3 regions of the Comamonas kerstersii genome follow, and region 3 is predicted to be linked to each of the others. Evidence: riboswitches for the same ligand, from Rfam matches in the RefSeq annotation. Region 3 holds a riboswitch; each other region holds the start of a gene.
What was found. A riboswitch is a leader RNA that binds a small molecule or an ion and turns the genes downstream of it on or off. The one in region 3 is predicted to bind cobalamin.

Region 1: it holds a riboswitch for cobalamin, as region 3 does, so the genes downstream of both, nrdH (glutaredoxin-like protein NrdH) here and B5M06_RS15615 (TonB-dependent receptor domain-containing protein) in region 3, are expected to answer to the same signal.
Region 2: it holds a riboswitch for cobalamin, as region 3 does, so the genes downstream of both, cobU (bifunctional adenosylcobinamide kinase/adenosylcobinamide-phosphate guanylyltransferase) here and B5M06_RS15615 (TonB-dependent receptor domain-containing protein) in region 3, are expected to answer to the same signal.

The regions. Positions count from the first base shown of each region.
Region 1 is NZ_CP020121.1:2,933,058-2,940,412, forward strand. It holds gene B5M06_RS13860 (restriction endonuclease subunit S) at 1-214, opposite strand, end outside; gene B5M06_RS13865 (class I SAM-dependent DNA methyltransferase) at 211-1,668, opposite strand; gene hsdR (type I restriction-modification system endonuclease) at 1,843-5,325, opposite strand; cobalamin riboswitch at 5,626-5,860, shown strand; gene nrdH (glutaredoxin-like protein NrdH) at 6,037-6,264, shown strand; gene nrdI (class Ib ribonucleoside-diphosphate reductase assembly flavoprotein NrdI) at 6,268-6,696, shown strand; gene nrdE (class 1b ribonucleoside-diphosphate reductase subunit alpha) at 6,693-7,355, shown strand, end outside.
Region 2 is NZ_CP020121.1:2,509,505-2,516,859, forward strand. It holds gene hemN (oxygen-independent coproporphyrinogen III oxidase) at 1-1,068, shown strand, start outside; gene B5M06_RS11750 (sulfite exporter TauE/SafE family protein) at 1,074-1,787, shown strand; gene B5M06_RS11755 (cell division protein ZapA) at 2,032-2,472, opposite strand; gene B5M06_RS11760 (DUF5320 domain-containing protein) at 2,469-2,681, opposite strand; cobalamin riboswitch at 2,845-3,087, shown strand; gene cobU (bifunctional adenosylcobinamide kinase/adenosylcobinamide-phosphate guanylyltransferase) at 3,253-3,840, shown strand; gene B5M06_RS11770 (ABC transporter substrate-binding protein) at 3,837-4,745, shown strand; gene B5M06_RS11775 (FecCD family ABC transporter permease) at 4,837-5,850, shown strand; gene B5M06_RS11780 (ABC transporter ATP-binding protein) at 5,847-6,668, shown strand; gene cobO (cob(I)yrinic acid a,c-diamide adenosyltransferase) at 6,695-7,264, shown strand; gene bluB (5,6-dimethylbenzimidazole synthase) at 7,277-7,355, shown strand, end outside.
Region 3 is NZ_CP020121.1:3,324,909-3,332,263, reverse strand. It holds gene B5M06_RS15630 (BaiN/RdsA family NAD(P)/FAD-dependent oxidoreductase) at 1-734, shown strand, start outside; gene B5M06_RS15625 (hypothetical protein) at 776-1,324, opposite strand; gene B5M06_RS15620 (ABC transporter substrate-binding protein) at 1,321-2,157, opposite strand; gene B5M06_RS15615 (TonB-dependent receptor domain-containing protein) at 2,157-4,052, opposite strand; cobalamin riboswitch at 4,128-4,361, opposite strand; gene B5M06_RS15610 (YeeE/YedE family protein) at 4,629-5,042, opposite strand; gene B5M06_RS15605 (YeeE/YedE family protein) at 5,068-5,511, opposite strand; gene B5M06_RS15600 (ArsR/SmtB family transcription factor) at 5,508-5,846, opposite strand; partial or broken gene B5M06_RS17745 (transposase) at 5,963-7,035, opposite strand; gene B5M06_RS15590 (YgaP family membrane protein) at 7,144-7,341, opposite strand.

The sequences.
Region 1 (7,355 bases), 390 kb from region 3:
GAACTATTTGCTCTTCTCTTTTAACATATGAACGATCAACGAAATACACATCTCGTAAATCAAGTTTCTTTTGAATATTGCTGGTTCTAAGGCAACAAACTCGATCTATAGACCATTCATTTAATTTAGCACTTGCTGGAAATGTGATTCCTCGCACTACTAAAGAAATATCTGAGAGATTTGCTGAGGTCCAATTCGGAATATTTACTGTCATTCCTCACCCTCCCCCAACTCCGCCAAAATCCCCTCCAACTCCTCCAGCGCGGCATTCAGTTCATCGGTGATTTCACGCGCCAGCATCGCAGGCTCAGGCAAATCGGCCGCGTCTTCCACGCTATCGTCCTTGAGCCAGGCAATATCCAGGCTGTCCTGCTTTTCCGTGGCAATCCACTCGCGTGTAAAGCAGCGCCAGCGGCCCTGCTCGCCTTGATCGGTACGTGCGCTGCGGCCATTGGGGTCTTGGCCATATGCGGCAATAAATTCGGCAAAGTGCGCCTCGGTCAGCGGGGTGCGTTTGCCAAACTTGGGGGCGTTGGCGCGCATGTCATAGACCCAGACGCTGTCCGTGCTGCCGGTGGCAGATTCGCTCACTTTTTCAAAGAACAGCACATTGGTCTTGACACCCTGCGCGTAAAAAATGCCCGTGGGCAGACGCAGGATGGTATGCAGGCGGCATTTGTCCATGAGCATGCGGCGAATGTCCGTGCCCACGCCGGCTTCAAACAGCACATTGTCCGGCAGCACCACGGCGGCGCGGCCACCGTCCTTCAAGTGGCGCACGATGTGCTGCACAAAGGCCAGCTGCTTGTTGCTGGTGGCAAAAGTCAGGTCATCGCGTGTGGGGCCGCCGCCGCCCTTGGCTGTGCCAAACGGCGGGTTGCTGAGGATGATGTCGCTCTTGGGCAATTGGCTGCCTGCGCTGCCCAGCGTGTTGCCCAGACGAATCGCGCCTTCGCCACGGCCTTCAATGCCGTGCAGCAGGCAGTTCATGAGCGCGAGGCGCCGGGTGTTGGGCACCAGCTCCATGCCCACATAGGCATCCACAATCTGAAAGGCGCGCTGGGCTTCGGTCAGTTCCAGCAAATCGTCCGTCTGGGCGCGGATGGCGCGGTCTGCGGCAATCAGGAAACCGGCCGTGCCTGCGGCCGGGTCCTGCACGGTCTCGCCCACCTGCGGGCGCATGACGGTGATCATGGCGTCAATCAGCGGGCGTGGTGTGAAGTACTGGCCTGCGCCGCTTTTGGTTTCGGAGGCGTTCTTTTCCAGCAGGCCTTCGTACAGGTCGCCCAGGCCATCCTTGTCAGTGTCAAACCAGTCAATCTGGTCCAGGCTGCGGATGAGCTGCTCCAGATGGCGCGGTTCCTTCAGGCGCGTCTGCGCATCGGCATAGATGGCTGCTAGACGCGGATCCTGCGAGCGCGAGAGCTTGAGCAGCGTCTCCTTATAGTGATTCATCAGGTTCGGGCCTGACAACCTGTGTAGTTCTTTCCAGCGTGCGTATTCGGGCAGCAGCGGTGCGGTGATGACGCCGGACTCCACATTCTCATGCTCCATCTTGATAAAGAGCAGCAGCACCAGCTCGGTGACGTAGTCGCTGTAGTTGATGCCGTCGTCACGCAGCACGTCGCAAAGGTTCCAGAGTTTCTGGACGATGTCAGAGGTGGTCATAGAGGGTGTGTTGTAGTTTTGATAGCTGCCAGCGCTGGATTTATATGGGTTTGAGCATGTTTTATGCCTGAAATGCTTATAAATCCAGCGCTAGCCGCTCTTTTTTCTGAAATATGAAAAGTTTTGCCATGCAGCATAGCAAGGGATGGCAAGGGGTCAAGCGACCGCAGGCATTCAGGCGGCTTTCTGCCACAGGGCTTCGGAGAGTGTGGCAACCACACTGTCCAGCTTGCCGTCCAGCACCTTGTTGACCTGCTTGATGCCGCCTTGCTGGCGGAAGGCTTCGTTCAGAAAGTTCTGGTCCACCACGGTTTCGTGCTTGAGCTGTTTGGCAATGCGCTCCAGCCAGCTGCGCTGCGCAGGCATCCAGTTGTGCATGGCGTAGATGCGCTGCATGGCGCGGTTGACGCGCTCCTCGAAAGGCAGCAGCGCCTCGCCCAGCGCAGCCTGGCGGATGTAGGCGACGATGCCTGCGGCAATGTCCTGGTTGCTCTGGTTGCGCCACGCGGCCTTGAGCGCGGCTTCCGAGTAGCCTGCACCATCGAGCAGCAGGCGCACTTCGCGCAGCTGCTCGCGCGTGAGGTCCTTGGGGCGGTTGACCACGACGGACAGCGCCACGGACTGGTTGACCTGCTCGCGCACAAAGCGGGCAAAGCTGTCCAGATAATCTGCCGGTTTGGCGTACTGGCCCCAGCTTTGTTCGCGGGCCACCAACTCGTCATGGTGGGTGGAAAGGACGGGCTGGTAGGCCGTGCCCATGAGCTGCTGCACTTCGCCCAGCTGGGCCAGCAGGCGGGTGTTTTCTTTGAGGAAGTTGGCTGCAGCCTTGACGCCGTCTTTTTTGGCCACGGCATGCAGGTGCTGGTGCAGCTTGGCCGGTGGCACGCCCCAGCTTTGTTCCAGCTGCTGCAGCTGCGCTTTCAGCGCGGGTTTCTTTTGCGCCATGTGCTCGGCCTTGCGCAGCACGCGCATGAGCTTCTGGTTCAACTGGTCCAGCACATCGTCGGCATGGCGGCGCTCAGGGCTGCTGCCTGCGGCTTCGTAGGATTTGGGGTTGTCCAGCTCGGCCAGCAGCTGCTCGATGCTGACTTTGGGGTCTTTGACCAGCGGCTGCATGGTGTTCACATCCTGCAGCGTGGCGTACAGGTCCACGGGGTCATAGATGCGGAACACGGTTTTGCCGATACTGTCGCAGCGGCGCGTGGCGCGGCCAATCATCTGCTCATACAGAATGCGTGAGCGCACGCGGCGCATGAACACCAGATTGCAGATGGCGGGCACATCAATGCCGGTGGTGAGCAAGTCCACGGTGACGGCCACTTTGGGAAATGGCTCGTTCTTGTAGCGGCGGATCAGCTGGTCCACCTTGTCGCTCTTGCCGGTGATCTTGACCACGGTGGCCTGGTTGTAGGCATCGCCATGCAGCTCCTTGAACGCCTCGCCCAGCATGCGCACCACCTTGTCGGCATGGGTGTCGGTGGCACAGAAGATCATGGTCTTTTCGTCGCTGAAGGGGTCCAGCTCCATGGCCAGCTGGTTGCAGATCACGCGGTTGAAGTTGTCGTTGAGCACGCCTTTGTTAAAGCTGGCTACGTCAAAGTGCAGCTCGTCTTCCAGCTCGGCCTGGTCCACCTCGCCTGTGTGCAGGTTGATGCTTTCCACGGCTTCGCCCTTGTCAAAGTGGATGCCGTTTTGCGTGAGCAGCGTGGTGTAGCGAATGGGTGGCTCGTGGTCGATCAGCCAGTCATCGGCTACGGCTTCGCGGTAGCTGTACGTATACACAGGTTTGCCAAAAATATCACTGGTGTGCTTGGCGGGGGTGGCGGTCAGCCCCACCTTGGCCGCATCAAAGTAGTCCAGCACCCGGCGGTAGGTGGACAGGTACTGGGCCTGGTCACGCAGTTCCAGCTCGCCCTCGGTCATTTCCTGGTCCAGCGTGTAGCCACGGTGGGCTTCGTCCACGATGATGCAGTCAAACTGGTCCACGGGCGGCGGGTTGTCGCTGGCAAAGATGCGCTTGACCATGGCCTGCACGGTGGCGACTTGCACGCGGTCTTCGGCCTGCGCCGCCATGTCGCCCAGATCGGCCACGTTATAGAGCTTGGACAGCGGCAGGTTTTGCTCCAGCAGCACGTCGTCAAAGGCTTCCAGCGCCTGGTCACCCAGCGCCGTGCGGTCCACCAGAAACAGAATGCGCTTGAAGCGCTCCGCCTTGAGCAGGCGGTAGATCAAGCCAATGATGGTGCGCGTCTTGCCCGTGCCAGTCGCCATGGCCAGTAGGCAGTTGGATTGGCCCTGCGCCAGCGCGCTTTCTACGGCGCTGATGGCTTTGACCTGGTAGTCGCGCAGGCCAAGGTAGGCGTGGCCTTCGGCCGCCAGCGCCTCCTGCGCCTTGGCAATGTCGCGCTGGAGCATGTCCAGCAGCCCTTCGGGCGAGTGGAAGTTCTGCAGCGGCTTGGCGAGGTTGGAGCTGTGGCGCAGATCACGAAACCAGGTGCCGCTGGCTTCTTCATGCTGCTTCACATAAGGGCGACCATTGCAGGAGTAGGCAAAGGGAATGGTGAAGTGCGCGCCCTGCCCGTCTTCCCAGGGCTGCACGCGCTGGGCCAGCTGCCACGCGGCCTGCACGCCATCGGCCGGTAAAAAGGCACGGGCATAGCGCTCTGCCTGGCTGATCTTGCCTGCCACGTTCTGGTTCAGGCGCTTGGCCTCCACCACGGCCACAGGCACCAGCCCGGCAAACAGCACATAGTCTGCGCTTTGCATGCCTTGCATGGGCCACTCGGCAATGGCCTGGTTTTTGCCGCGCTGCGGGCGTGCGCCTTTGGCGTGGGTCAGGTGGACGGTGTCGGCCTCCCAGCCCGCGTCGCGCAGCATCTGGTCGATGAGCAGGCGTGTGCTGGCTTCGTCCATGTGCACCAGGCTGGCCGCCTTGCGGGAGCGCTCGCTCCAGCTGCGCATGGACTGGCTGCTTGGTGCTTGTTGCTGCGCGGCCTGTGCCTGGGCTTTGTGCAGCTCGGCCTTCAGGGCTGCAATGGTCTGGCTGGCTTCTTCGGCCAGCTGTTCGTAAATATCGCGCTCCTGCTGGGCCTGCTCGGCCAGCGCTTTTTCCTGCTCCGCTTGCTGGCGCAGCAGCTCGGCCATCGCGGCAGTGTCACTGCTGGCAGCCTCGGTGCTGCTGAGCTTGCGCTGCAGATCTTCTATCTGCTTTTGCAGGGCGTAGAGCTTCTGGCTGGGGTCATCGGGCAGCTGAAAGGGGCCGGGCTTGAAGTGTGGGTCCTTGCCAAAGGTGCGGTGAAACCACAGGGCCACTTCACGCGCGACTTTGAGGCTTTCCAGCGCTTCGCGGTAGCCAATGCGGTGATCGACTTCATGCGCGGCTTCATTGCCACGGGTGCGCAACAAGTGAAACATTTGCCGCACCTGTGCATCCAGCCCCAGGCGGGCATCGATGGCGCGCAGCAACTCGGCCTGGGTGGGCTGCAGCAACTGGATGCCGAGCCGGTTGGCCATGTCTTTGGCAATGGCCTCGGCCAGCAGGCGCAGCTTGGCCACGCAACTGACCGGGTCGTGAGGAAAGATTTTTTCTGCCGTGGCGCCCAGTGTGGCCAAGGCGTTGGAATGTGCCTGCAAAAACTCGAAATTGCTCACCCGCATTGCTCCGTGTGTTTTTTCTTGTCTGCTGCATTATGACGCTGTTACATGGTGTTGCAATTAAAGCGCTTCGCCCCATACCCCTAGGGTCTGCCATGGTTCTTGGCCCATACATACAGTGTGTGTTGTGTTTTAGCCGCACTACCTGCATGCCGGCATGCGACAAGGTCGAAGGCCTAAGTCTTTGATTTCTTGGGCGGCACATCCTCAGATCACAAGGCCACCCTCCGGGGTGCTCAGTGCCTAGCATTTTTTTGCCATTCAAGCACGGCATGCAGCGCAATATTTCGCTCGGTTAACGGCCGTAGAATTGAGCCCGTTGGTGCACTTGCTCGAGTGCTTGAGCAAGGTTAAACGGGAATCAGGGCGCACTTTTTCACAGTGCCAACCTGAACTGCCCCCGCAACAGTAAGTGAGGCGCGCTGCGTCAAACCGCGGTGCAAGGTAGCACACACAGCCACTGAAGCCTGAAAGCCTTTGGGAAGGCGTGCTGCCCAGGCCCACCAGTCTGGATACCGGCCAACTAACCACATGGAACGACCTGGTTCCTCCATGTATTTCCTCAACCGTACAGGCGGGGACGCCTGGGTGGTATGCATATGTTTTTGAAGATTTTGTGGTTGTCGCGCATGCCTGCATGGCTTGCGTGCTCACTTTTCTTTTGTGATGTGCAAGCCCGACGTCCTGCCTGTGTTTGCTGGACTTGTCGGCTTCATGATTACGCTTTACTCCAAACCCAATTGCCCCCAGTGCTCGATGACTGCACGCACTCTGGATCGCCAGGGCGTGGCCTATGAGGTCATCGACGTCTCGCAAACCCCGGAAGCGGCCGCACAAGTGCAAGCCTGGGGCTACCGCCAGGTGCCCGTGGTGTTCACGGGTGATGAGCACTGGAGCGGCTTTCGCCCCGACCGTCTGGCTGCCTTGGGCGCTATCGCCTGAGCCATGACCCGCTGGGTGTACTACTCCTCCCGCTCTGGCAATACCGAGAAGCTGTTGCGCCAGGCCGGTTTGCCCGCACTGCGCATTCCGCAGGAGGTAGACGCGCCCATGCCAGCGGTAGATGGTCCGTTCGTGCTGGTCACCCCCTCGTTTGGCGACAGCACCGGCAAAGGTGCCGTGCCCAAGCCTGTGATTCGCTTTCTGAATGACCCGCAGCGCCGCCAGTGGCTGCGCGCAGTCGTTGGCTGTGGCGACCGCAACTTTGGGGCCCTGTTTGCGCAGGCATCAGAAGTTGTGGCACGCAAATGTGGCGTGCCCCTGCTGCTGCGCATCGAGATGAGCGGCACGGCCAGAGACTGGCAGCGCCTGCAGGCCATTGACCAGCATTTTTCTGAACACTTTGAATTTTCTGCTTTCCAAGCATCGCCATGACCTTGCATACCCCAACTGAACTGGACTATCACGCCCTGAATGCCATGCTGAACTTGCCTGATGCTGAGGGCAAGATCCAGTTTGATGCCGACCGCATGGCCGCGCGCCAGTACTTCCTGCAGCATGTGAACCAGAACACGGTGTTCTTTCACAGCCTGCAGGAAAAGCTGGACTATCTGCGCACTGAAAACTATTACGAAGGCGAAGTGCTGGATGCGTACTCGCCGGAATTTATTGAACAGATCTTCAAGGCCGCGTTTGCCAAGAAGTTCCGCTTCCCTACCTTCCTGGGTGCCTACAAGTACTACACGGCCTACACCCTGAAGACCCGTGACGGCAAGCGCTATCTGGAGCGCTTTGAAGACCGTGTCGTCATGACGGCACTGTCGCTGGCCCGTGGCGATGAAAAGCTGGCCATGCGCATGATGGAAGAGATCATTGCCGGGCGCTTTCAGCCTGCAACGCCTACCTTCCTGAACGCTGGCAAGAAACAGCGTGGCGAGCTGGTGTCGTGCTTCCTGCTGCGTCTGGAAGACAACATGGAGAGCATTGGCCGCGGCATCAACTCTGCCCTGCAGCTGTCCAAGCGCGGTGGCGGCGTGGCCCTGCTGCTGAGCAATCTGCGCGAGCAAGGCGCGCCCATCAAGGGCATCCAGAAC
Region 2 (7,355 bases), 820 kb from region 3:
CAGCTGGTCAGCCAGCTTCACATAGGTGGTGGAACGCCGACATTTCTTTCGGACGAGCAACTGGTGCAGATGTGGGACATGCTGCGCCAGCGCTTTGTCTTTGATGAAGCGGGTGAGTACTCCATTGAAGTTGACCCACGTACTGTGACACGTGAGCGTCTGGCCGCCCTCAAGGCCATGGGCTTTAACCGCCTGAGCTTTGGGGTGCAGGACTTTGACCCGGATGTACAAAAAGCGGTGCACCGTGAGCAGCCTGCCGAGCAGGTGTTTGATCTGGTGGCCGCTTCACGTGAGCTGGGCTTTGAGTCGATCAATGTGGACTTGATCTACGGCCTGCCCAAGCAAAATGAAAAGTCCTTCGCTAGAACGCTGCAGCAAGTGGCCGAGCTGCGCCCTGATCGTATTGCGCTGTATGCCTATGCACATCTGCCCGAGCGCTTCAAGCCTCAGCGTCGCATTCTTCAGGCGGATCTGCCTGCAGCAGCGGACAAGGTCAATATGCTGGCTGCGGCGCTGGACAGTTTCATGGAGGCTGGTTATGTGTACGTGGGCATGGACCACTTTGCCCTGCCTGAAGATTCACTGGCCGTAGCCAAGCGCCAGGGTCGCCTGCATCGCAACTTCCAGGGCTACAGCACACAGCCTGACTGCGATCTGATTGCACTGGGTGTTTCGGCCATTGGTCGCGTAGGGGCCACCTACAGCCAGAATGCCAAGACGCTGGAAGAGTATTACGACCTGCTCGATCAGGGGCGTCTGCCCATCGTGCGTGGCCTGGCGCTTTCGCGTGATGACATGCTGCGCCGTGCGGTGATCATGGCCATCATGTGTCAGGGCGAGGTGCAGTATGAGTCCATCAACAGTGCATGGCTCATTGACTTTCGCAAGTATTTCGCTGCCGAGATTGAGGCACTGAGGACGCAGGAAGAAGAAGGTCTGGTGGAGATTCTGGACGACTGCATCCGCGTGACGGCCAAGGGCTGGTTCTTCGTGCGTGGCGTAGCATTGGTGTTTGACCGCTATTTGCAAGAAGCACGTGATCGCGCGAGATTCTCGCGGATCATCTGATCTTTATGACACTTTCGTTTTTGTGGACTGCATTTTTCATGGGGCTCGTGGGTGGGCCCCATTGTCTTGCTATGTGCGCAGCACCCTGCCATGCCGTGATTCAAGGGCATGGCAAGGCGGTGCAGATGCATGCGACGTTGCCTCAACCTGCTGCATGGCCTGTATGGAGTGCCACGCAGTTTCACGCAGGTCGCTTGCTGGGCTATGGCGTGCTGGGAGCAGTGGCTGCGTTTGCCATGGAGCAGGTGGCCTGGTTTTCAGACCGCACCTCCATGCTGCATCCTGTGTGGGTGATGATGCACCTGGCCATTCTGGCCTGGGGCCTTCTGATGCTGTTTCAGGGGCAGCAGCCGCTGTGGCTGGAGCGTGCCGGGCGCATGGCCTGGAGCAAGGTCCAGCCTGTACTGGCCATGCGAGGCGGTGTGGTGCTGGCGGGGATGTGCTGGGCCTTGATGCCCTGCGGCTTGCTGTATTCCGCCATTTTGGTGGCGGCGCTGAGCGCTTCGCCACTGGCGGGGGGCTTGAGTATGGTGGCTTTTGGTCTGGGTGGGGCGCTGTGGCTGCTGGCTGCGCCTTATGCATGGCGCTGGCTCAGTGGCCGTGTCAGCCGTTTTCGCAGTGCGTGGGGCACGCGTGCAGCAGGTGGCATGCTGGTGCTGGTGTCGTTGTGGGCACTGTGGATGGATCTGATTTACAAGCCATCACTGTGGTGCCGTTAGGCCAGATCGAAAGCTAAAGCTAAAGAAGCGGGGGGGGGGAGGTTGGCGGAACTGCCGATGAAGGTGTCTGCAAAGCCACCGGGCCGTCAACCTGAACCGGGGGTTCAGGTGGGCGAGAGCAACCTAACGTTGGGTTCATCTGACGCGAGACGATCACGCTTGCTAGGCAATGTATCAAGCCCGTGCTCAATGAGCATTGGTTCAAGGCAATATAAAGCCCGGCGGGTTGCAGACGGGTGCAATTTTACTGCGGTTCTTGTGGTGCTGCAGGCAATTCCACACCATTGTCATTGTCTAGAGAAGGTTGTGCCTGTGCTTCGTCAGCAGAACTGGGCTCAGTCCCCAGTGCTTGATCCAGGCGCTGCAGCAGCTGTTCGGCCTGTGCCTGCTCCTGCGCAAGCAGTGCTTCCAGCGTCTGCAGGCGTTCGCCATCTTCATTGCTCAGCTGAGAAGACAGCTGCTGCTGCAGGTCGAGCAGCTGTTCGCGCAGTTTCAGATTTTCAAACGCCAGATTGACAGCCAGCAGCACCGCCACATGCTCGCGGGCACGCAGCTTGCTGGAGTCACGCATTTTCTGGAACTGCTGATCCACGCGCTCTACGGCCTCCAGGAGCTGTGCTTCCTGTCCGTCAGGGCAGGTCAGTACATAGTCCTGATGCAGAATCGTGACGTCCAGCTTGCTCATCGTGCCTCCCGGTTTTCTGGCAGACGCTCGATCAACTCATCCACACGTGCACGCGCGGCCTTCAGGCGTGACCTCAGCGAGTCGCGCTCTTTTTGCAGGGCTTGAATCTCTTCGGTGAGCAGGCGATTGGCGTGCTCCAGCGCTTCGTGCTTGGCCAGCAGCAGCTCTACACGCTCGGTAATGGGGGCAAGGATCGATGGTGTCGTCATGGATTGCTCTAATTGTAGGACTCCACTCTTCGCGAGAATGCAAAACTAGGTGAGATCGGTGAGCATATCTGCGAACTTGCATGGCTTTGTACGCAGCTTGCCTTGGTTTTTCATTGGGGTGTAACTTTGTGTATCCAGTGGGGGAGTGGTGTGGACCGCTAAAATCAGCGGATTCAATGTTGGTGCTCGCAACTTGGTTCACAAGTGTGCAGTTCAACGGGAAGCAGGGCGATGCGGCGAATCCTTCGCGTACATCTAGCCTGCGCTGCCCCCGCAACGGTGAGTTCCTGGTGTCAGATCTGGCACCCAGCCATCCACGCAGCCACTGAATGCCTTGAACAAGCATTTGGGAAGGCGATGGTCTTGACGAACCAGCCCGGATACCGGCCAACATCAGGTGTAGCACGCGCAGGCGGCTATTGTTTTGCCCATGGCTGGCGGGGAGGCTGGCGCGGGTGATCTTCTACACGATGTGCATGCACTTTCATCGGCTCTGGATGTTTTCAGCGGGTCCGCAGACTGCTGACGCAGCAGTTGAAGCCATGGTATGTGCGCTCAGACAGCCATTTCTATGAATATTGTGAATCACGGGCCCTGGCAGGAACTGATTCTGGGCGGCCAGAAAAGCGGCAAGACGCGCCGTGCAGAGCTGGCCGCGCGCGACTGGATCGCAGGCAGTGCTGGTCGCCGCGCCGTGTATCTGGCTACGGGTCAGGCCTGGGATGAGGAAATGCGCGTGCGCATCGCACGCCACCAGACAGACCGTGCACAGCGCGTGCCAGGCATGCAGACGGTGGAAGCGCCACGTCTGCTGGCCCAGGCGCTGCAGCAGCACAGCAATGCGCAGACGCTGGTGGTGGTGGATTGCCTGACGCTGTGGCTCACCAACTGGATGATGCCCATGGAAGGCGTGGAATTTGAGCCAAACCAGCCGCTGACGCAGGACTGGAGCGCGCAGCGTGCTCTTTTTCTGGAAGTGTTTCCTCGGTGCCCCGGGCCGGTGGTGCTGGTGGGCAATGAGATTGGCATGGGCGTGATTCCCATGGGGCGTGAGGTACGTGCCTTTGTAGATGCACTGGGCCGCCTGAACCAGGACGTGGCGCAGGCATGCAGTCGCGTGACTTTGATGGCAGCTGGCCTGCCACTGCAGCTCAAATGAAGCGCTATATACGACGCTGCAGCCTGCTGGCAGCCTGCTGGCTGGGCCTGCTGGGCAGTGTGCAGGCTGCCGATGTGCCGCCTGAGGCGCTCAAGGATGAGCGCGGCCGTAGCGTGGTGCTGAGTCAGCCACCACAGCGCATTGTGAGCCTGCTGCCTTCGCTGACTGAGACCGTGTGCGCGCTGGGGGCCTGCGACAAGCTGGTCGGGGTGGACCGCTATTCCAACTGGCCTGAAGACTTGCAGCGCAAGCTGCCCGTGGTGGGCGGTGGGCTGGACCCGAATGTGGAAGCCATTGTGGCGCTCAAGCCCGATGTGGTGCTGCTGTCCAGTTCGGCGCGCGTGGGCGAGCGTCTGGAGGCGCTGGGCCTGCGCACGGTGGCATTGGAGCCCCGTACGTCGGCCGATGTGCTGCGCGTGATGCATTCCGTGGGCGTGGTGCTGGGCCAGCCACCGCAGCAGGTGCAGGCCGTGTGGCAGCGTATGCAGAACGGGGTGCAGGCAGCGGCGCAGTCCCTGCCACCAGAAGTGCAGGGTGCGCGCGTGTACTTTGAAGTCAGCCGTGGGCCGTATGTGGCGGGGCCATCGTCTTTTATCGGGGAAATGCTCAGCCGCATGCAACTGGGCAATGTGGTGCCGCAGGAGATGGGGCCGTTTCCGCGCGTGAACCCGGAGTTCATCGTGCGTGCGCGGCCTGATGTGATTTTGATGGTCAACCACAGCATGCAGGCTGCCTCGTCCTACCCGGGCTGGCAGTCGCTGGAGGCTGTGAAGCAGCAGCGCATCTGTACTTTTGATGCAAGAGAGTCCGATGTGATCGTGCGCCCCGGGCCGCGCATGGACGAAGCCGCCGCACTGATTGCACGCTGCGTGCGTGAGAAAGCACCTCGCCGTGGCCATGAATAACAGTGCCATGTCGCGTGAAAACACCAGCTTGTTTCAAGAAAACAGCAGCTTGTTTCAAGAAAACAGCAGCTTGTTTCAAGAAAACAGCAGCTTGTTTCGTGAAAAACGGCGCAGTGCCTGGCTGGCGCTGGGCCTGCTGCTGCTGAGTGTGGGCGCCATGGGCATCGGTGCCAGTGTGGGCAGCACCGGCTGGGAAAGCGTGTGGCACATGCAGCAGGACCCTGTGGCCTGGCAGATCGTCTGGGACATTCGCCTGCCGCGCACGCTGGGCGCCTGGCTGGCGGGCGCATTGCTGGGGCTGGCAGGTGCGGTGGCGCAGGGGCTGTTTCGCAACCCGCTGGCCGATCCTTATCTGCTGGGCAGCGCCTCGGGCGCTTCGCTGGGCGGTGCGGTCGCCATGGTGCTGGGCGGCTCGACCGCCATGGGCATGGAATGGATGCAGCGCCTGGGCATGACGGGCATGGCCTTTGTGGGTGCTGGCATTGCCGTGCTGCTGGCGCTGATGCTGGCGCAGGGCGTGCAAAACAGTCTGCGCCTTTTGCTGGCCGGGGTGGTGGTGGGCGTGGTGCTCAGCGCCATGCGTGACATGCTGGAGCTGCGCTATCCGGACATCCTGCAGCCCATGAAAGCTTTTGGTCTGGGTAGTACCGCCTTTATAGGCTGGCAGTCCTGCGGTCTGATGCTGGGGGCGCTGCTGGTGTGCCTGCTGGCGGCTTGGGGACTGGCGCGGGTGCTCGATGGGCTGAGCCTGGGCGAATCCACAGCAGCCAGTCTGGGCCTGCCGCTGGCACCCATGCGTGCAGGGCTGATTGTGGTGATGGCACTGGCCACGGGCACGGCTGTGGCACAGGCTGGCTTGATTGCCTTTGTGGGGCTGGCTGCGCCGCATCTGGTGCGCAGCATGGTCAGCGCAGGGCAGGCACGCAGCTGCCTGCTCAGCAGTCTGATGGGCGGCGTATTGCTGCTGCTGGCCGACATTCTGGCGCGCTGGGTCATGGCGCCAGAGGAATTGCCCGTAGGCGTGCTGACCGCATTGCTGGGTGGCAGCTATCTGCTGTGGCTCATGCACCGTGGCCACGCTGCGCGGCAGGGGAGGGGCACATGAAGAGCGCTTTGCCTGTGGCACTGCAGGCCCGGCAGCTGCAGGTATCAGCCGGTCGCCAGCGCTTGCTGCATGGCCTGGATGTACAGCTGCCTGCACAGCAGTGGACGGCCATTGTGGGCCCCAATGGGGCGGGTAAGTCCACGCTGCTGCGGGCGCTGGCCGGGCTGCTGCCGCGCAGCGCGTGGCAGGGGCAGATAGAGCTGATGGGTCGCGCATTGCAGGACTGGCCACGCCGCGAGCGCGCACGCATGCTGTCGTGGATGGGGCAAAACGAAAACACCACGCAGGATGTGTGCAGCTATGACGTGGTCATGCTGGGCCGCCTGCCACACCAGAGCTGGCTGGCTGCCCCCAATGCTGAGGACCACACTGTGGTGCAGCAATGCCTGCAGATGACGCAGGCCTGGGACTGGCGACATCGGTCGCTGGCGGAGCTTTCCGGCGGTGAGCGCCAGCGCGTGCTGCTGGCGCGTGCGCTGGCCGTGCAGGCGCAGGTGCTGCTGATGGACGAGCCGCTGGCCAATCTGGATCCGCCGCACCAGAGCGCCTGGATGGACACTGTGCAGGCCCAGGTTGCCAGCGGCCACACCGTGGTCAGCGTGCTGCATGAGCTGGGCATTGCGCTGCAGTCCGACCACATGGTGGTCATGCAGGCCGGGCGTGTGCTGCACCAGGGTGCGACGCAGGATGCAGCCACCCATGCGGCGCTGGAGGCGGTGTTCGAGCACCGCATCCGCATCCGCGAGATCGACGGCATGTGGATGGCGCTGCCCACGGCAGGCCATGCCCCATCGATGAAGAACAAAAATGGCCGCTAAGGCCGATGCTAAAAGCGCAGACAGCTATGCAAATTGAAACACCACCGAGCGAAAAGCCCTACGACAAGGCCGAGGGCGAACGCCGCGGCCTGGTCATCGTCAACACCGGTGACGGCAAGGGCAAGAGCACGGCCGCCTTCGGGCTGGCGTTCCGTGCGCTGGGCCGGGGCAAGGCGGTCAAGGTTTTCCAGTTCATGAAAGTGCCCACGGCACGTTTTGGCGAGCACCGCCTGGCAGAGCGCGTGGGCCTGCCCGTGGAAGGGCTGGGCGACGGCTTCAGCTGGAAGAGCAAGGACCTGGACCACTCCGCGCAGTTGGCGCGTGAGGGCTGGGACAAGGCCAAGGCGGCCATTCTCTCGGGCGCGTATTTCCTCGTCGTGCTCGATGAGGTGACCTATCCCCTGATCTATGGCTGGTTGCCGCTGCAGGAAGTCCTCGATACCCTGCAGGCACGACCGAAAGACGTGCATGTGTGCCTCACGGGCCGCCGCTGCCCGCAGGAGCTCATCGCCATCGCGGACACGGTGACCGAGATGCAGATGATCAAGCACGCCTTTCAGGCAGGCATTCCTGCGCAACGCGGCATTGAAGACTGAAAGGGGAACGGGATGAGCGAGACCCACGATCTGGACCAGTACGCCACCATTGCGGCCACACCGTTTTCGTCGGCCGAGCGAGCGGCCGTGT
Region 3 (7,355 bases):
GCCTGTCGATCCCCAAAATTGGTGCCACAGACTTTGGCTACCGTCTGGCACAGCAGTTTGGCCTGCCTTTGGTAGAGCGCCGCCCAGGCCTGGTACCTCTGACCTTTGATGGCGAGCACTGGCAGCCTTATGCACAGCTGGCTGGCCTGGCGCTGAACGTGGAGATCAGTACGGGCAGCCAAAAAGAGAGAGTGACTTTCCAAGAGGATTTGCTGTTCACGCACCGTGGTTTGTCTGGCCCAGCGGTGCTGCAAATTTCCAGCTACTGGAAAGAAGGCTCTCCGCTCAAAATCAATCTGCTACCTGGTAGCGATATGGGTGAATTACTACAGCAAGCCAAAAGCTGCTCTCGCAAGCTCGTCGCGAACGAGTTGTCTGCCTATATGCCTAGTCGCTTGGCGGATGCCTGGACCGCACAGCGGCCTGAGCTGCAACGTCCGATCAATGAGGTCAGCGATAAAGCGCTGGCTGCGTTGGCAGAGAAATTGTCCCGCTGGGAAATCACGCCCAGTGGTTCAGAAGGCTATAAAAAAGCGGAAGTGACTTTGGGTGGCATTGACACCAAAGCCTTGTCGCAAAAAACCATGGAGGCTAAATCTCAGCCCGGTCTGTATTGCATTGGTGAAGTCGTTGACATCACAGGCTGGCTGGGTGGCTATAACTTCCAGTGGGCTTGGGCCAGTGCTTTTGCGTGTGCGCAGGCCATGGCACAGCAGCCTGCGAACGATCAATAAAAATGCTTCGGCACGTTCGCTCAAGCACTGGTCGATGCCGTTCAGTCCGCAGATGAGGCTGGCTTTCCATAGCTCTTGCTCGTGAATGGGACTGCTTCGACACCACGGCGTTGATTGACGACCAGTGTCATCAAGAAAAACAGATTGCACAGCGTATTGCACATGCGTGGCAGGATGTCTGGCACAGTCTTTTGCCCTTCCTCCTCCACACGCACCATGCAGCGAATCGCCTTTTTGGCAGCAGATCGTGCCTGGTGCAGTTGTGGCACGGGGGCAGTGCCGCGAGGCAGCACAAAAATATGTTCACGCTCACCAACCTCGGTGCGGTAGTGCTGCAGTCTGCCCAGCAGCCATTGCTGGTCGTCTTCGGTCACAGCAAGACGTCCACGGATGGAGCCATTGATGTGAAAAGCCAGGGGCTGCAGCGTTTCAAGGTCCTGGCGCATGTCTTGCATGTCATCGGGCATGGCTGCAATGGCGCTGCCAATCAACGCACACAGTTCATCGGTGGTGACTTCAAAGTCGCACAGGTAAGAGGTCTGGTGAATAAAAGGGTAGCAGACTTCATCCCAGTTTTTGCTGAGTTTCATGGGGTTCTTTCGCGGTAGGGCATGCGCAGGCAGCGCAGAAAAATCTCTGCCGCCTCCGCCAGGCGTGGGCCAGGTCGCGTCGCAATGCGGCGCTCTTCGGCGGTCAGGGGACATATGCGCCCGTGCTCGAGCGCAGGAATACGGTGCCAGCCGGGGCGTGTGTGCACTGCGTGTGCCCCTTGGGAGTAGGTCTGGATGATCAGCTCCGGCGCATGCTGGACCACATATTCAGGAGAGAGCTTGGGGTAAGCCGTGGTCGATGCTGCTGCAATGTTCTGCGCCCCCAGAAGTGCTAACAACTCACCAATAAAGGAGCTGGGCGCGGCGCTGTAAAGCGCAGCATCAAGCTCGATATAGACACGCTGTGCTGGAATTTTTGCAGCTTGCTCGCGCAATGCATCGAGCTTTTGGTCCATGGCGGCAATCACCGCTGGTGCAGCCTGCGTGTCCAGTAGACCATCTAAGCGCTGCAAGACGCTGCGGACTTCCTCTATTGATAAGGCATCGACTTCCTGCACATTCAGGCCCAGTGCCTGCAGCTTTTGAATTACTTGCGGAGCGCGCCCCACCAGTACCAGATCGGGCTGTAGCTGAACAATTTCTTCGAGACGAGGTTGCCAGGTTTTTCCCAGCCGTGGGAGCTTGGCAACTTCTGGCGGGTCCAGCGAGAAATCATCCACACCTACGAGGCGATCGCAGGCCCCTAAAACACAAACTGCCTCCGTAGCAGAAGGCAGTAAAGAGATCACGCGCTGTGCCTGGGCCCATGCCTGCCCATAAAGGGCGGACAGGGTCACAAGGCACGCTGCGCTGTAGATGCGCAGCTTGGGCATTATTTAGGGGCCCATTTGAGCGTCAGATAACCAGCGCGGCCACGTTGGTTGTAGCCATAAACGGTTTCGTATTCCTTGTCAGTCAGGTTAGCCACACGTGCTTGTAGCGCCCAATCTTTGGCAAGCTGGTATTCGGCATAGGCATCTACTGTGGTGTAACTAGGAAGATAAGCGGCTGTAGAGCGCTGACGCTTGCCAACATGTAGTGCAGATGCACCTATCTTCCAAGCCCCCCAGTAAGCATCAAGTGCAACGCTGGCTTGATCTTTAGCTAGGTTGTATAGAGGTAAGCCGGAACCATCGTGGGCATTTAATCGCTCGTAATTTGCATTCAAATTCCAATGCGTGCCGCTGACGCTATATAGCAGTGACCAGCCCTTGAGCTGTGCTTGATTAACGTTGGCGGGAAACCAAGGGCTGTTATTTGGATCTGCTGGATCGGAAGGTGCCCAAGCAATCAAGTTTTTAACTTTGTTATCAAAACCTACCAACTTAAGATTGTGTACACCAATATCCCATGTAAGACCAATTTCATTGCTTTTTGCTGTTTCAGGCTGCAGCAGAGGATTTCCACTTCTTGGGTAGTACAGGTCATTGAAAGTAGGCGCAGTTAAGCTGCTGGAGCGACTGATATGTGCTTTGAGAGAAGAAAAAATTTCATAACCATAGGTCAGCCCCCAGGTGTTGTAACCACCGTATTGAGAGTTGTCATCTCGACGCAAATTGATCTGCCAAGAGTGGCCTGCGTGACTACCATTCACACCTGCGTAGACAGCATTCGTGGTACGGCTGGTGGTGTCAAATGGGGTAGACGTATCTATTTTTTGTTTTAAATGGTCAAAACCAGCGACAACGATACCTGCTGCCGTTTTTATTTCATTACCCCACTGGATTTCGTCTTGAGTGGTGTTGAACTTATCACTGTGGCGCGTATTGGTTGATACGGTGTGATATTGGTTGCTTTGCTTGTCCATAGAGCGAGCTAAGCTCAGATGGGTTTTCCACGTAGGACTCACAACACCGGATAGCTTCAAGGAGCGTGTCCCGGCTTGTGAATTAAGCCATGCATCTTGAAGCAAATTGTTGTAGTCCGCATTATCAAACTCAGCATAGCTTTGGGCTTGCAGTAGATTGGCATCTAAGCGCCAAGCATCATTGAATGCGTAACCCAGGCTGGCACTGACAGCCGTTTGGTTAAATTTATCTTTATCTGGACTATGTTTGGGGCCGGCTTTTTTGTTCGTTGAAGAAAATCCAGGATCGAGCACGCGGGATACATTCAAACTGTAGTTCCAGCCTTGCTGGGTGCCAATAAACCCAGCATTGGCATCTTTGTAGCCAGCACTGCCCCAGGTAATGTCGGCATGCGGTTTAAAGGCTTTTTTGGCACCTTTACCTTGTTTGGTAAAAATTTGAATCACGCCTCCAATGGCATCACTGCCATACAGAGCTGAGGCGGGGCCTTGTACTACTTCAATGCGTTCGATTTGTTCGATCGGAAGGCTAGCTAGAGTGGGAGTTCCCATTGTGGCCGAGCCAAAACGCACTCCATCGATAAGCAAAATTACTTGGTCACTTCCACGAATCGTGAAGGACTGTGTATTGCCCCGTCCTCCATTGCTTGACATACGGACGCCAGCCAGTCGTTGCATGATTTCAGCCAAAGAGCGTCCAGCAAAATTCCCTATTTGTTCTTGTGTGATCACACGCACGTCGGCCAAAGTTTCGTCCAGTTTTGTTTCGGAGCGGGTCGCCGTCACAACCGTGGGATTCATGCGCGCTTCTTCTGCGGCGACCTTTTGTGTCAAGGCCGTAGCGGTTATCGTAACCACAGCTAAAGCAAAACGCGCAGACGTGCCCACGGCACCCTGCTTCAAGGAGGTTTGGAGAGACATAAAAATTTTGAGCTGCACGCACAGCGTCCCCGCATGTGCGTCACAAAACCACCGGGGCAGCTGCGCAGGGCGGCTGCCTCGAACCAATTTCTGGCCGGTATCCAGACTGATGCACCGACTGTCGAAGCCTTCCCAAAGCACGAGGCTTCAGTGGCTGTGGAACGACAGGCTGGTCTTACGACCTGTGCACACACTGTTGCGGGGGCAGTACATGCAAGGTAAGGCGCTGTAGAGCGCAAAACCTCCATGTTTCTCGTTTATCAGCATGGCCTGAACGGCCACGCGAGCACCAGAAATCAGCGTGGATTCTAGAGCGCAAAACAGTGTTGTGCAGCCTGACTTGGCGATGGCTGTTGCCATATGGCACAGCATCACCCGGTTTTTGCGTGTTTCAGCGGTGTTGTTGCAGTTCGTCAATGCAGTGAGGTGCTTGGCATAACCTCAGCGGTGGCTATGCCTCGATAGCTACTGCAGGGCAGCGGCATTGCTCAGTCTTGTGTGCTGACCGCCTGAACGGCAGGCTGTGGGCTGCTTCAGCCCCACGGAGTTTTTTTGCTGCTGCGACAGTGTTGGCTATCAACGGTTTTTGGCTGTGACATGCTGCAGCACCATTCCTGCCAGCATGGCTGCTACAAACAGCCAGACCTCCATCTGCAGGGTGGCCAGATTCATCACGGCAGGGCCGGGGCAAAACCCTGCCAGGCCCCAGCCAGCGCCAAACATGGCGGCGCCCGTCAGCAGCTTGCGATCTACTACCGTGGCCGTTGGTAGCTGCATGGGCTCACCCAGTGCCGAGGTTTTGCGGCGCTTAGCCCATGTAAAAGCGACCAGCCCTACGGCAATTGCTCCGCCCATCACCAAGCCCAGCGAGGGGTCCCAGGTGCCAAAAATATCCAGAAAGTTTTGCACTTTGGCGGGGTTGCCCATGCCGGAGAGGATCAGCCCCAAACCGAACACTAAACCCGCAATCAATGCAGCGATTGCAATCATGGTGTGACTCCTTTTTCTTTGCTGTTCAAGCCACTACATGGCGCATGATGAACACTGTCGCCACGCCTGTGGCCATGAACATCAACGTGGCGGCCAATGAGCGAATGGACAAACGCGACAAACCACATACACCATGGCCACTGGTACAGCCCGAACCTAGTCGCGTGCCGAAACCTACCAGCAAGCCTGCGCTGATGATCAGCATGGGGTTGGAGGGCATTTGCATGGCTGGCAGTGGAGCAAACATCTGCCACAGCAGCGGTGCAAGCAGCATGCCCGCTACAAAGGCTGCACGCCAACCCCACTGGCGCACCGAGCCCCATGTGGCCTTCTGCAGCAAGCCTCCCAAAATACCGCTAATGCCAGCAATGCGGCCCAGCAACACCACCATCAAAGCGGCGGCTAATCCAATCAACACCCCGCCCGCCAAGGACGACCACGGCGTAAAAGCTTCCCAATAAATACTCATGACTGAGCTCCATGCGCGGCAGGGCCGCAAAACAATTGATGCACCACTTGCATAAGCTGCAGAGCACGAGCATCGGCCAATTGATACCAGATGAACTTGCCTTCGCGGCGCGTCGACACCAGGCCTTCTCTGCGCAGCACACCCAGCTGCTGCGACAAGGTAGGCTGGGTAATGCCTGTCAGCTGCTCCAACTCCGTCACTGTGCGCTCTTGTAATGAGATCTGGCAAAGCAGCATCAAGCGATCTTCATTGCCAAGTAGCTTGAGCATGCTCACCGCTTCACTGGCATGGGCACGCATGCTGGCCAAATCCAGACTGTTGGTGATGTCTGTCATTGGCTCGTTGAAATTTTCGTTTGTCATCTTTTCCAGCATTGGGCGCTTGTGGTGCCCAATGTTTTGCTAGTTCCAAAATGCTTTGAGAGCAGTCTGTGGCGGATTTACTTGGTTCTTCACGGATTTCCGGGGAATGCGGCCTTGATCTTCAAGAAGAAGTATTCAGTGTTGCGATATCCGTAGGCCATGCGCTTGATGAGTTTGATGCGGTTGTTGATACCCTCCAGCAAACCTGTGTGCATGGGCCAGCGCATACGGGAGAGTATGCCGCGCCAGTACTTGCTGAGCTTTTTGGCAAACTGCTGCAAGCAGGCAATGCCACTTTGCTGGCAGTGCTCATGCCACTGTCTCCAGCTGCGCCTGAACTGCCAAGGGTCTGAACAGTTCCACAGTTGCTTGAGCTCATCTTTGAGCACATAGACCGTCATCCGGGGCTGATTGGCCTGTAGCACTTGCTGCAGGTGCTGCTTTTGTTCAGGGTGCAAGTGGGCTTCATTTTTGACCATCTTGCGCTGGCGTTTATCCCCGCGCAGTGCATTGGCCGCATCAACACGCACGCGTGCAACAACCTCGCGGCCATACTTGGCCACCACATGGAACAAGTCATAGACAACCTTGGCTTTCGGACACCAATGCTTGACCTCTGCGTCGAACGCCGTATTCATGTCCATGGCGACAGCTTGGATACGCTGGCGTAGCGATGCCCCTTGAACATTGCAAACTCATCCATGACCAGACGCTCAGGTTGCGCTGGTGGCAAGCTGTCAATTTGTTGCTGCAGCCTGCGTGCATCAAGCTCACGCACGGTCTGCCAATGCAGGCCTAACGTCTTGGCAACGTGCTTGATGCTCATGTGCTGGCATAAGTGCTGGATATGCTCAACCAAGCGCTTGGTTAAACGACTGTACTTATCGAGCCAGGGCACATGTTGCAGGCATTTGCCGCAATCGGGGCAGACCAGCCTGTGCAGCTTGACCTTCAAACGCAGCTGCCTGTCCACCAGTGGCATATCTCGCACTGTGCGCTGCACGTATTCATGCACCTGAGCCAAGGGCTTGAGACAAGCACTGCACTTGCTACTGCCCTGTAGCGGCTCAAGCGTTAAAACTGCTTGGCCTGGTGTTTGAAGGTCAGCATCAATAACCCGGAAACCCTCCCAAAGGCCCAGCCATGTAGTATCTTTGCGCATGCAGCGGTGCTTTCTTGCATGTTGATTGGTCGCACAACCATCATGCTTGAAATGTCACCGCTGTTTCTGTTTGAGGGGCAACTACCCCGACATTCCGTGATGAACCATTTACTTCTTGCTCCGTAGCGGACAGGTGTTCAACCCGAGTAGCGGGTACAAGGGGCAGAATCGAACCAGGCCCGTGACCAAGGGAATCACACCCAGCCAGCCCCACCAGCCGACAGTACCTGTCGCAGCCAGTCCGATGAGCACCAAGCCGAGCACGATGCGCAGCACACGATCCCAACCACCGATATTTGCTTTCATTGCGGTCTCCAGAT